DNA from 4 places in the Paenibacillus cineris genome. Region 1 is predicted to be linked to each of the others. Evidence: riboswitches for the same ligand, from Rfam matches in the RefSeq annotation. Region 1 holds a riboswitch; each other region holds the start of a gene.
The links. Region 1 has a riboswitch for cyclic di-AMP ahead of KI379_RS05555 (C40 family peptidase). Riboswitches for the same ligand answer to the same signal wherever they lie in the genome.
Positions count from the first base shown of each region.

Region 2: another riboswitch for cyclic di-AMP. It lies ahead of KI379_RS30610 (TrkH family potassium uptake protein); the one in region 1 lies ahead of KI379_RS05555 (C40 family peptidase).
Region 3: another riboswitch for cyclic di-AMP. It lies ahead of KI379_RS32675 (3D domain-containing protein); the one in region 1 lies ahead of KI379_RS05555 (C40 family peptidase).
Region 4: another riboswitch for cyclic di-AMP. It lies ahead of KI379_RS33495 (C40 family peptidase); the one in region 1 lies ahead of KI379_RS05555 (C40 family peptidase).

Region 1 is NZ_BORU01000001.1:1,120,077-1,122,280, reverse strand. It holds gene KI379_RS05560 (multicopper oxidase family protein) at 1-708, shown strand, start outside; gene KI379_RS05555 (C40 family peptidase) at 779-1,249, opposite strand; cyclic di-AMP (ydaO/yuaA leader) riboswitch at 1,254-1,385, opposite strand; gene KI379_RS05550 (YdhK family protein) at 1,860-2,204, opposite strand, start outside.
Region 2 is NZ_BORU01000005.1:292,504-294,707, reverse strand. It holds gene KI379_RS30610 (TrkH family potassium uptake protein) at 1-831, opposite strand, end outside; cyclic di-AMP (ydaO/yuaA leader) riboswitch at 899-1,043, opposite strand; gene KI379_RS30605 (CPBP family intramembrane glutamic endopeptidase) at 1,302-2,204, shown strand, end outside.
Region 3 is NZ_BORU01000007.1:12,149-14,352, reverse strand. It holds gene KI379_RS32675 (3D domain-containing protein) at 1-994, opposite strand, end outside; cyclic di-AMP (ydaO/yuaA leader) riboswitch at 1,265-1,491, opposite strand; gene KI379_RS32670 (TatD family hydrolase) at 1,696-2,204, opposite strand, start outside.
Region 4 is NZ_BORU01000009.1:37,056-39,259, forward strand. It holds gene KI379_RS33490 (C40 family peptidase) at 1-357, shown strand, start outside; cyclic di-AMP (ydaO/yuaA leader) riboswitch at 735-874, shown strand; gene KI379_RS33495 (C40 family peptidase) at 878-1,369, shown strand; gene KI379_RS33500 (GNAT family N-acetyltransferase) at 1,591-2,079, shown strand.

The sequences.
Region 1 (2,204 bases):
TCCGACGGGCAGCCCGTGAATGACCCGGCTGTGATCAAGGATCAATTCGTCTCGATTGCTCCCGGAGAACGATATGACATTGAATTTACCGCAGATCATCCCGGAAATTGGTTGCTGGAAGAACACGCAAAGGATAATCGAGCACAAAATATGAAAGCCATGATTCAATACGAAGGTTCTAATGCGAAGCCCGACCCTTCCGATGCCTTCGAAGAACTCCCCGATTTTGATTTGGAGAAGTACGGAACCATGTCTGCAACCGCATTTTCTTTGGATCAAAGCTTTGATGAAGACGTGACGATGAATCTGAATACCGAGATGAGAAATGGAGATATGGTTTACACGATCAATGGAAAGGTTTTTCCGGACACGGATACAATCAAAGTAAAAAAAGGAGATAAGGTAAAGGTGACCTTTGTAAATCAATCCAGAATGGACGATCACCCGATGCACCTGCACGGCCATTTCTTCCAAGTCTTGAGCAAGAATGGCAAGCCAGTTCAAGGATCTCCGATCATGAAAGACACGCTGAACGTCAAACCTGGCGAAACGTATGAAGTTGCTTTTGAAGCTGACAACCCTGGTGAATGGATGTTCCATTGCCACGATTTACACCACGCCTCCGCTGGAATGGTAACTGATGTGATGTATGATGATTATCAAAATAATTATACGCCTGATCCCAATGTGAACAACGTCCCTGAATAAACAACAAAACGCACCGGCTGACTTCAGCCGGTGCTTTCATTTTTGATTTAGGTAGATTATCCCGACTAGATCAAATTTCACTGATCATTTTCAGGTAACTTTGTTGACTCACGACGCGGCGTGCTGTAACATACCGATTTTTATAATATGAATCCGATAATTTGCTAATGGTAACGCCTTTACTGCTTGAAGAGTGTGCAAACTCATTATTGCCGATATAAATACCCGCGTGGGATATTCCCGTACCGTCCGTATTAAAGAATACCAGGTCTCCTGCTCTAAGGTTTTCACGATCTACTGGAGTTCCGACTTGAGCCTGTGTTTTAGATGTGCGGGGTAAATCTAAATTGAATTTATCGAATATGTATAAAATAAAACCGGAACAGTCAAAACCAGCCACTGATGTGCCGCCCCACTGATAAGGAGTGCCTACGACCTTATCCACCTCACTTTCGAGTTTAACGGAGCTGGCAAAGGAACTGGTTGCACTTGCTGAAAAAACAATGGCCGCACCTAACATTGACAGTATTACTTTCTTCACGATGTAGTTCTCCTTCCGATGCCTACGGAGTTAGCTAAGGGTTCGGTAGAAGGTTCCCTCTATTCTTCAATGAGAATATTTCACCCAAAAATGGTTCCCCCGTTTTCAGTATCAAGAAATTCGGCAATAATGATTAAAAAAATGTAACCCTACATAATGTAGTATACAATCAGTTTTTTTGTCAATGGCTAATTAATAGATTCCCGTTAATCGTAACTATTTTACTGATATTTGTTGAATTTTATGGAAGTTTCAGCGAAGCTGAGTAAAGTTTGTCGATTACTATTCCCGAAATCGAGGTACTTATCTTGGTAACGGAACATGTTAAGCAAGAAAAAATAACAATTTTGTAAAGGATTGATTCCGAGCAACAAAAAAACTAAGGCAAATCATCATATAGACGCCAAACAAAAAACCGATCTGGCATTGCCAGATCGGTTAATTTATCCGTCAGTACACAGTCGAACCATGATCTTCATTGAGCTTGTCGATAACACGTCATAACGCTGCCCATATCCAATATTTACAGTATCAGTCATATAACATACATAAGGAGAAAGGAACTCGCCGTCTTGTGCCACGCAGCATCACTCACCTGCTAAAAAATACTCTATTTAGAAAGCTCACTTTCGACTACCCATTGATGATTCTTAACGGGGTTTCCTCCTGTAGTTGGCGTGTAGTCAACCATGTACACCGTTGTTTTTTCAGCTGAGTCAATGGTGCCCTCTGCGCCTTTCATACCTTCCATGTGATCAGCCTCCATGGTCACCTTAGTTCCAGGTTGCAAGGGCTCACTACCCGCATCCTTTATTTCCTCCTGGATAATCCACTTGTGATTGGGGACGGGTTCACCTCCAGTGGTTGGAGTATACGTTACAGCATAAGCCACCGTGTCGTAGGCACCGACCACTTTAGCCTTAGCTCCATCCATGCCCTCCATATGCTTGGCATG
Region 2 (2,204 bases), on a different contig from region 1:
CCGCGGCGTGACCGACTGGAACAGGGAGGCGAGAATTTTGCCGCCCCAATTCAGCGAACCGAGCGTCTTGGGATTCGTGAATTCAAAGATAAAGATGACGACCGCTCCGACCACAATCAGGGCACCGGTCATGGACAGCACCACTTTGGTATGGAGCGACAGTTTCCGGTGTACCTGGTAATCCACCAGATCGGACATGACGATAAAGCCGATGCCGCCGGATACGATCAGAAACATCACGACAAAATTGACGAGCGGATCGTATACAAATCCCGTCAGGCTGTTAAAATGGCCGAACAGGTCAAATCCCGCATTATTGAACATGGACACGCCATGAAATATTCCAAAATAGATCGCTTTTCCAAGAGGCATATCGAACGACCACCGGATGGCGAGCAGCAACGCTCCGCAGCCTTCGATACTCAACGAAAAAAATATCACTTTCCGAATCAGGCGGACGATGCCTTCCATCGTGTTCTGATTCATCGCTTCCTGCAGCAGGAGCCGGTCCCGGAGCGAAATCCGGCGCTTGAACACCAGAGCGATCAGCGTGGCCATCGTCATAAAACCGAGCCCGCCGATCTGGATCAGCAGCATGATGACGACTTGACCGAACGTGCTGAAATACAGCCCCGTATCTTTGACAACCAAACCGGTCACGCAGGTCGCCGAGGTTGCCGTAAACAAGGCATCCATAAAATTCAGCGGCTTACCCGTCGTGTTCGAAATCGGCAAGGTGAGCAGTATGGCTCCGATCAAAATGATGGCCGCAAAACCGAGCGTTAATACTTGCGGAGGGGCCAGCCGGAACCACTTCCATTTCCCAATCAATACATTCACCTCTTTAAAAAAGTCAAAAGAAAAAAAGCATCGGAAATCCAATGCCTTTCGGTTTGGCTCCTGCATGCACGACGCCTACGAGGTTAGCTGACGGATTCGGGCATGCACAGGTTGCCCTATTCGCGGACTAAACCGTCCCAACGAAATTCACCCCAAAAAATTGGTTCCCCCGTTTTCACTTGGAAATTCGGCGTTCTTATTCATTTGCATCAAAATTATAATCTTTATTGTAGGACTTCACAAAGGCCTTTTTCTGATGAATTGGATGGAAAACAGCCTGATTCGCAATGCAGGTGGACACGGCCTGCGGTTATCTTCTCTTTTCGATGGCTTTCCTTGATTTTCATCGTTTTTTCACCACTATTTTCAGGGTATACTGGTTTTGGGCGAATCTTCTATGTTATGTTTACCGTACTGTATTGGGGGGAATGGTATCTTTATCACATTCAAGGGGGGATTTCATGGACCGGTTAAACCAGCCGCTGGAAATCAGGGCCAATTATAAATGGCTGGGCATTTTGGGGGTCATCGGCCTTATTTTATTCTTTTTTGTACAAGTGTTTCCGCAGACGAGCTCGGAGACGCTAGAGGGGCAAACGACCAAGGTCATCAGCAAATCGGAGGCGGAAGCAGCCGCCAAAGCGTTTGCCTCGGACCGGTTGAATATTCAAACAGGCATTGCCGCCGAACCGCTCGTCACGTACCAGTCGGAATCGGACCTTTACGGTTATTTATCCAGAGAGAAGCTTCTTAACGAATATAACAAGAAATACGAACCGAAGTATCCTTATGACGTGTTCCGGGTCCGGCTGCCCGAGTCGAGCGATCAGGGATATGTCAATGTAGACGTACATATGAACACGGGCAAGGTGGTCGGGTTCTCTATCACGCCTCCATACTCCAAGTATGCTGCCGCGATGGCTGAATCGAACGAAACCATGCGCAAGCAGAAACTGAGAATTGTGGAAGGGAACATGACGCTGGAGGATAAAGAGGAAATCGCCTCGTCCTGGCTGCAGAAGCTGGGCTATAACACCGGCTCCCTGAAAGTATCGAGCGGCAAGGATGAGCCCGGATTGATCTATACCGACTTCTCCTCGCACATCGGGGAATCGCAGCTGGAATTCAAGTTTGCCTTTGAGGATGGGGAGCTTCACTCCTTCCTCCCTGGATTTTCGGTCCCATCCGCTCATACGGCTTATGTAGAGAAGCAGACCAAAAGCGCCACGATGCTGACTATGCTGGGATACGGACTGTTTACGATCGTGCTCGGCATTCTCGCCATCATTTACAGTGCACTGACGCGGCGGTACACCTCCTTTGCACGCGGGCTGTTTTTGTCCTTGTTTTATTTTGTTGTCTCA
Region 3 (2,204 bases), on a different contig from region 1:
TGACGCTTGGATCAACCGCAATCGTGCGGCCTTCCGTGACGCGTGTTCCTGTGGCGGTGCGTGTGCCGACTCCGGACTCGCCAGACGAATAAGCGGTCATGGAGACTTTGATCAGCTTCTTGTAGGAAAAGTCAACGCCGGCCTTGCTGACCCGGTTGTTACTGCTGCTGCTGCTGCTGCTGACCTTCTTCACCTTGGCAGGGGTAGAAGAAGCTTTGGCAACGGCTGTTTTGACTTCGGTCACTACGGGAACAGGCTTTTTCTTCGTGCCGACGGCAATGACCTTATCCTTGGTCACCGTCTGCACTTTTTTGCCCACCATTTTCATGGACACCAGCTTGCCGTCTTTGTACTTCTTTTCGATGTACTGCACCATGACGCCAGGAGATCCCTGCTGAATCACCCGCGACTCGCCTTTGTAAATGCTGGGGTCGGAGGTTTTGACCACCCGGAAGGGGAGGGATTCATGACGCTGTATCACTTGTTTGTTCATCCGGACGATCCGGATGTCCGTGTTGGTGGAGACCGCCGTTTCGACAGCCGGAGTGACAATGTCTGTTTCCTTGACTTTGACGCCGGTTTCTTTCAGCACGTCGCCGACCGTTTTGGCCGTTGTATACAAATGCTTCGTTGCACCATCAGCCGTCACCTTCACAGGACTCGCGCGGTCGATCACGACCTTGTCGCCGTCGGATATAGCCCCGCTCAGCGGCATCGATATTTGGTCCTCGGGTTTCAGACTGATTTCCTGCTCATCCAGCATTTCTTGAAGTAAAGATGTATTGGTCTGTACAGATTTCATTTGACCGTCTACTACCAAATAAACTTGTTTTCGCGATTGACTGTACACGAGCAGCAAGATCATCAGGGTAACCGCGATTGAAACGATAGCTGCAGTGGAGATCTGGCGCAAATTCTCATGCTTCCATCGCAATGCGTAAGACATGCTGGAGATTTTTGAATCATGGGTCTTCTCTGGTTGGAAAACGCCCACTTTCTCGATCCTCCTTCATAGCCTCGCCGTCTAGAGTTATGCATGATTGTATTTGACGCGACTATACTCAATTTTTTACAAGAACCCACAGAAAGCATGCGTTCTTGCACCATGAACCAATCTCTCCATCATGATTTGTCACCTCCTGTTATACAACAGTATGATGACTGCCTCTCCTTTATTCAAAACAAAAGAAGCCGATAGAAAAGAGCTTACGAGGACTCTTTCGTGGCTTCCGGATGTCTGAATATCGGAATTGTCATGCACGAGGGTACCTCTCTTTATCCGCTTACGGGGTTAGCTGTCGGGTTCGGGCGAAAGAGAGCCGCCCTATTCGCGTCCTTACGCTCATGGCGTAAAGCCGTTCAATTCACCCCAGAGACCCAAGAAAGAAATCAAATACGATTGCGAGCACCGGACCGCTTCCGGTCTGTCATGCCCCGCTCCAGTATTGGTTCCCCCGTTCTCCCATGCGGGAGACTCAGCGAGACTGGTTCATGAAGCTGCGAAGGTAAGACCTTAACGACAGCTCAATGATTCACTGAAAAGATGATATCCTGTTTTGATGCATGTTGTAAAGCGGTAATCAACCACGTTTATTTGAAAAAGTGGTTAAAAAAATGTAATATTCGGCGTTTTGTTTGTTAAAATTCTTTAATCATTCGCTCATGCTCATTTTTTCGGCTGTTTTTCTCCCGATTTCATACAATTCCAAATCGTTCCAGCCCATTTTGGGTGGTAATCTGGGCAATTTCCTCCAGGTCAACCCCCTTAATCTGGGCTGCCGCTTCAGCGACCAGACGGACGTTTGCCGACTCGTTTCTCTTCCCTCGGAAAGGGTGTGGCGTGAGATAAGGAGAGTCCGTTTCGATGAGCAGCCTGTCCATCGGAACCTGAGCCAGAACCTCTTTGGGGACTCTGGCATTCTTGAACGTAATAGGTCCGCCAAACGAAAGATGGAAGCCCATATTCAGGCATAGCTTCGCGGTTTCCCAGCTCCCCGAGAACGAATGCATGACACCGCCGACCTCGCCGGCCTTCTCTTCCCGTAATATTTTCACAATATCCTCATGGGCGTCCCGGTTATGTATAACAATCGGCATGTTGAGCTCTCGGGCCAGTCCAATTTGCTGGCGGAGGACCCGGTGCTGCACGTCCTTTGGCGAGGTGTCCCAGTAGTAATCCAGACCAATTTCACCGATGGCCACCA
Region 4 (2,204 bases), on a different contig from region 1:
GGCGTTTCTTACAAAACCGGCGGAACAACTACGAACGGCTTCGATTGCTCCGGTTTTACCCGTTACGTGTACCAAAAGCTGGGGTTAAACCTCCCGCGTGTATCCGCTGCGCAATATAAAACAGGTACCGCTGTTTCCAAAAGCCAGCTGAGAGCAGGAGACCTGGTTTTCTTTAACACCCTAGGCGCAGGCGTATCCCATGTCGGTATTTACATCGGCAACGGAAAATTCGCGCACGCGTCCTCTTCGAAAGGCGTTACCATCAGCAAACTGAGCCAAAGCTACTACGCCAACCGCTACGTTGGCGCCAAACGGGTCATGAGTACGGCCAAATATCAAGCTGCGGTTTACAATTGATTATCTCTCGAAAACAATGCATATCCAGAACAACCCGCGCCGCTGATTTTTGCCGAAATCGCCCCGCGGGTTTGTTGTTACTTATTAGACGTAAGAACCACCGAAAAGGTAACAGCATTTCAAAAAATTTTTTTACACGAGTAAATCCACGGTTTTCTCCTGTTTTTTCCACCCTTGTCATTTCTTTTACCCACTCGTCCAACAAATAAACATCATTTCCTATAAATTTTCCTACAAATCTTCTTTTTCTGTTAGAAACAATTGCCAAAGTCCGATTCCTTTGTTACAATAGTCCCAGCGATAGTAACAACTTTGTAATCTTTACCTGACACAAAGTTGCGAACGAATAAGAAGTACCAGGGAATTATACATAGTGTAAAAAGTTCATGCCGAATTTCCTCACACTAAGGAAAGCGGGGGAACCAGTTATGGGTGAATTGATCTTGCTTCAGAGGGATCATAGGGGGCCTTCTACCGAATCCTTAAGCTAACCTCGCAGGCGCCGGAAGGGGTATTTTACTTGAAGAAGAAGCTTGCAGCAGCAGTCATGAGTTTCGCCATCGTGCTCACGGTCGGCACAGGAAGCGCTTTCGCGGATTCCAAGATGGATAAAGTGATCGACAGTGCGATCGGAACCAAGTACAGAACGGGCGGAACCACAACAAGCGGATTTGACTGCTCGGGATTTACAATGTATGTATTTGATCAATTGGGCATCGATCTGCCCCATCAGTCTGGTTCCCAGTTCAGCATGGGTTCGGCCGTATCCCGCAGTGATCTGAGAGCAGGCGACTTGGTATTCTTTAATACATCGGGAGCCGGAGTATCCCATGTCGGAATTTACGTCGGCGACGGAAAATTCGCACATGCCTCCACTTCTCGCGGTGTGATCATCAGCTCTCTGAGCGACAGCTACTACGTCAACCGCTACGTTGGCGCCAAACGAATCATGAGTACGGATAAATACAAAACCGCCGCCGTCGATTCCGAGGACGTTGATGACGTCCAGTAATGCAGGTAAAGCAAGGGTACGAGATCCCGTAGAATGAGATTTTTGCCGAAATCTCCTTTTGCGGGATTTTTTGCGGACAGAAATGGGTAACCTTTCCATTCCCGCCCGCTACTCCTCATTTACCCCTCTATTCCGAAATTAAACAGATATCTGGGACAATCCGGAATATTTTTTCTCTAATGTTCAAATCCTACAGGGAGGTCTGGAAGGGAGATCTGCACATGAACCTCCAACATGAGAGCTTCATGATCGTTCCTATGACCCGGGAGCATGCTGAGACCGTCTGCAGCTGGGTGTACGAACCTCCATACGATTTATACGGTTGGCTGCCGTGGGATCAGATGGAGGCGCTTGGCGTCGAATTTGGTGATCCTGAGGTGAGGCAAAGCCAATATGTATCCGTCCTGGATGCTGAACATACCTTGTGCGGGTTCGCGCAGTTCTTTCCCTTGACAGGTGTGACCCGGCTTGGTGTTGGCATGCGGCCTGATTTATGCGGCAAGGGGCTGGGTAAGAGCTTTATGCAGGCTGTGGTCGGCGCAGCCCGTGAAAAACGGCCTGGGGACGAAATCGACCTTGAAGTGCATACATGGAATAAGCGGGCCATCCGGGCTTACGGGAAGTCGGGGTTTGTCATCGCTGATACCTATCCCAAGCTGACCCCTGAAGGTGAACAGCTGTTTCACTGTATGGTCTATGAAGGGGTCTAACTTGAACATTCCATCATCATAAAAATGGTACAAATTTGTGTATTTTTGGTGGCCCCAAGTTTGGATTCGTTTGCTTTTTTGACACAAACTATTTGATGTGATGGCTTGTTCCGTTATAATGAAGG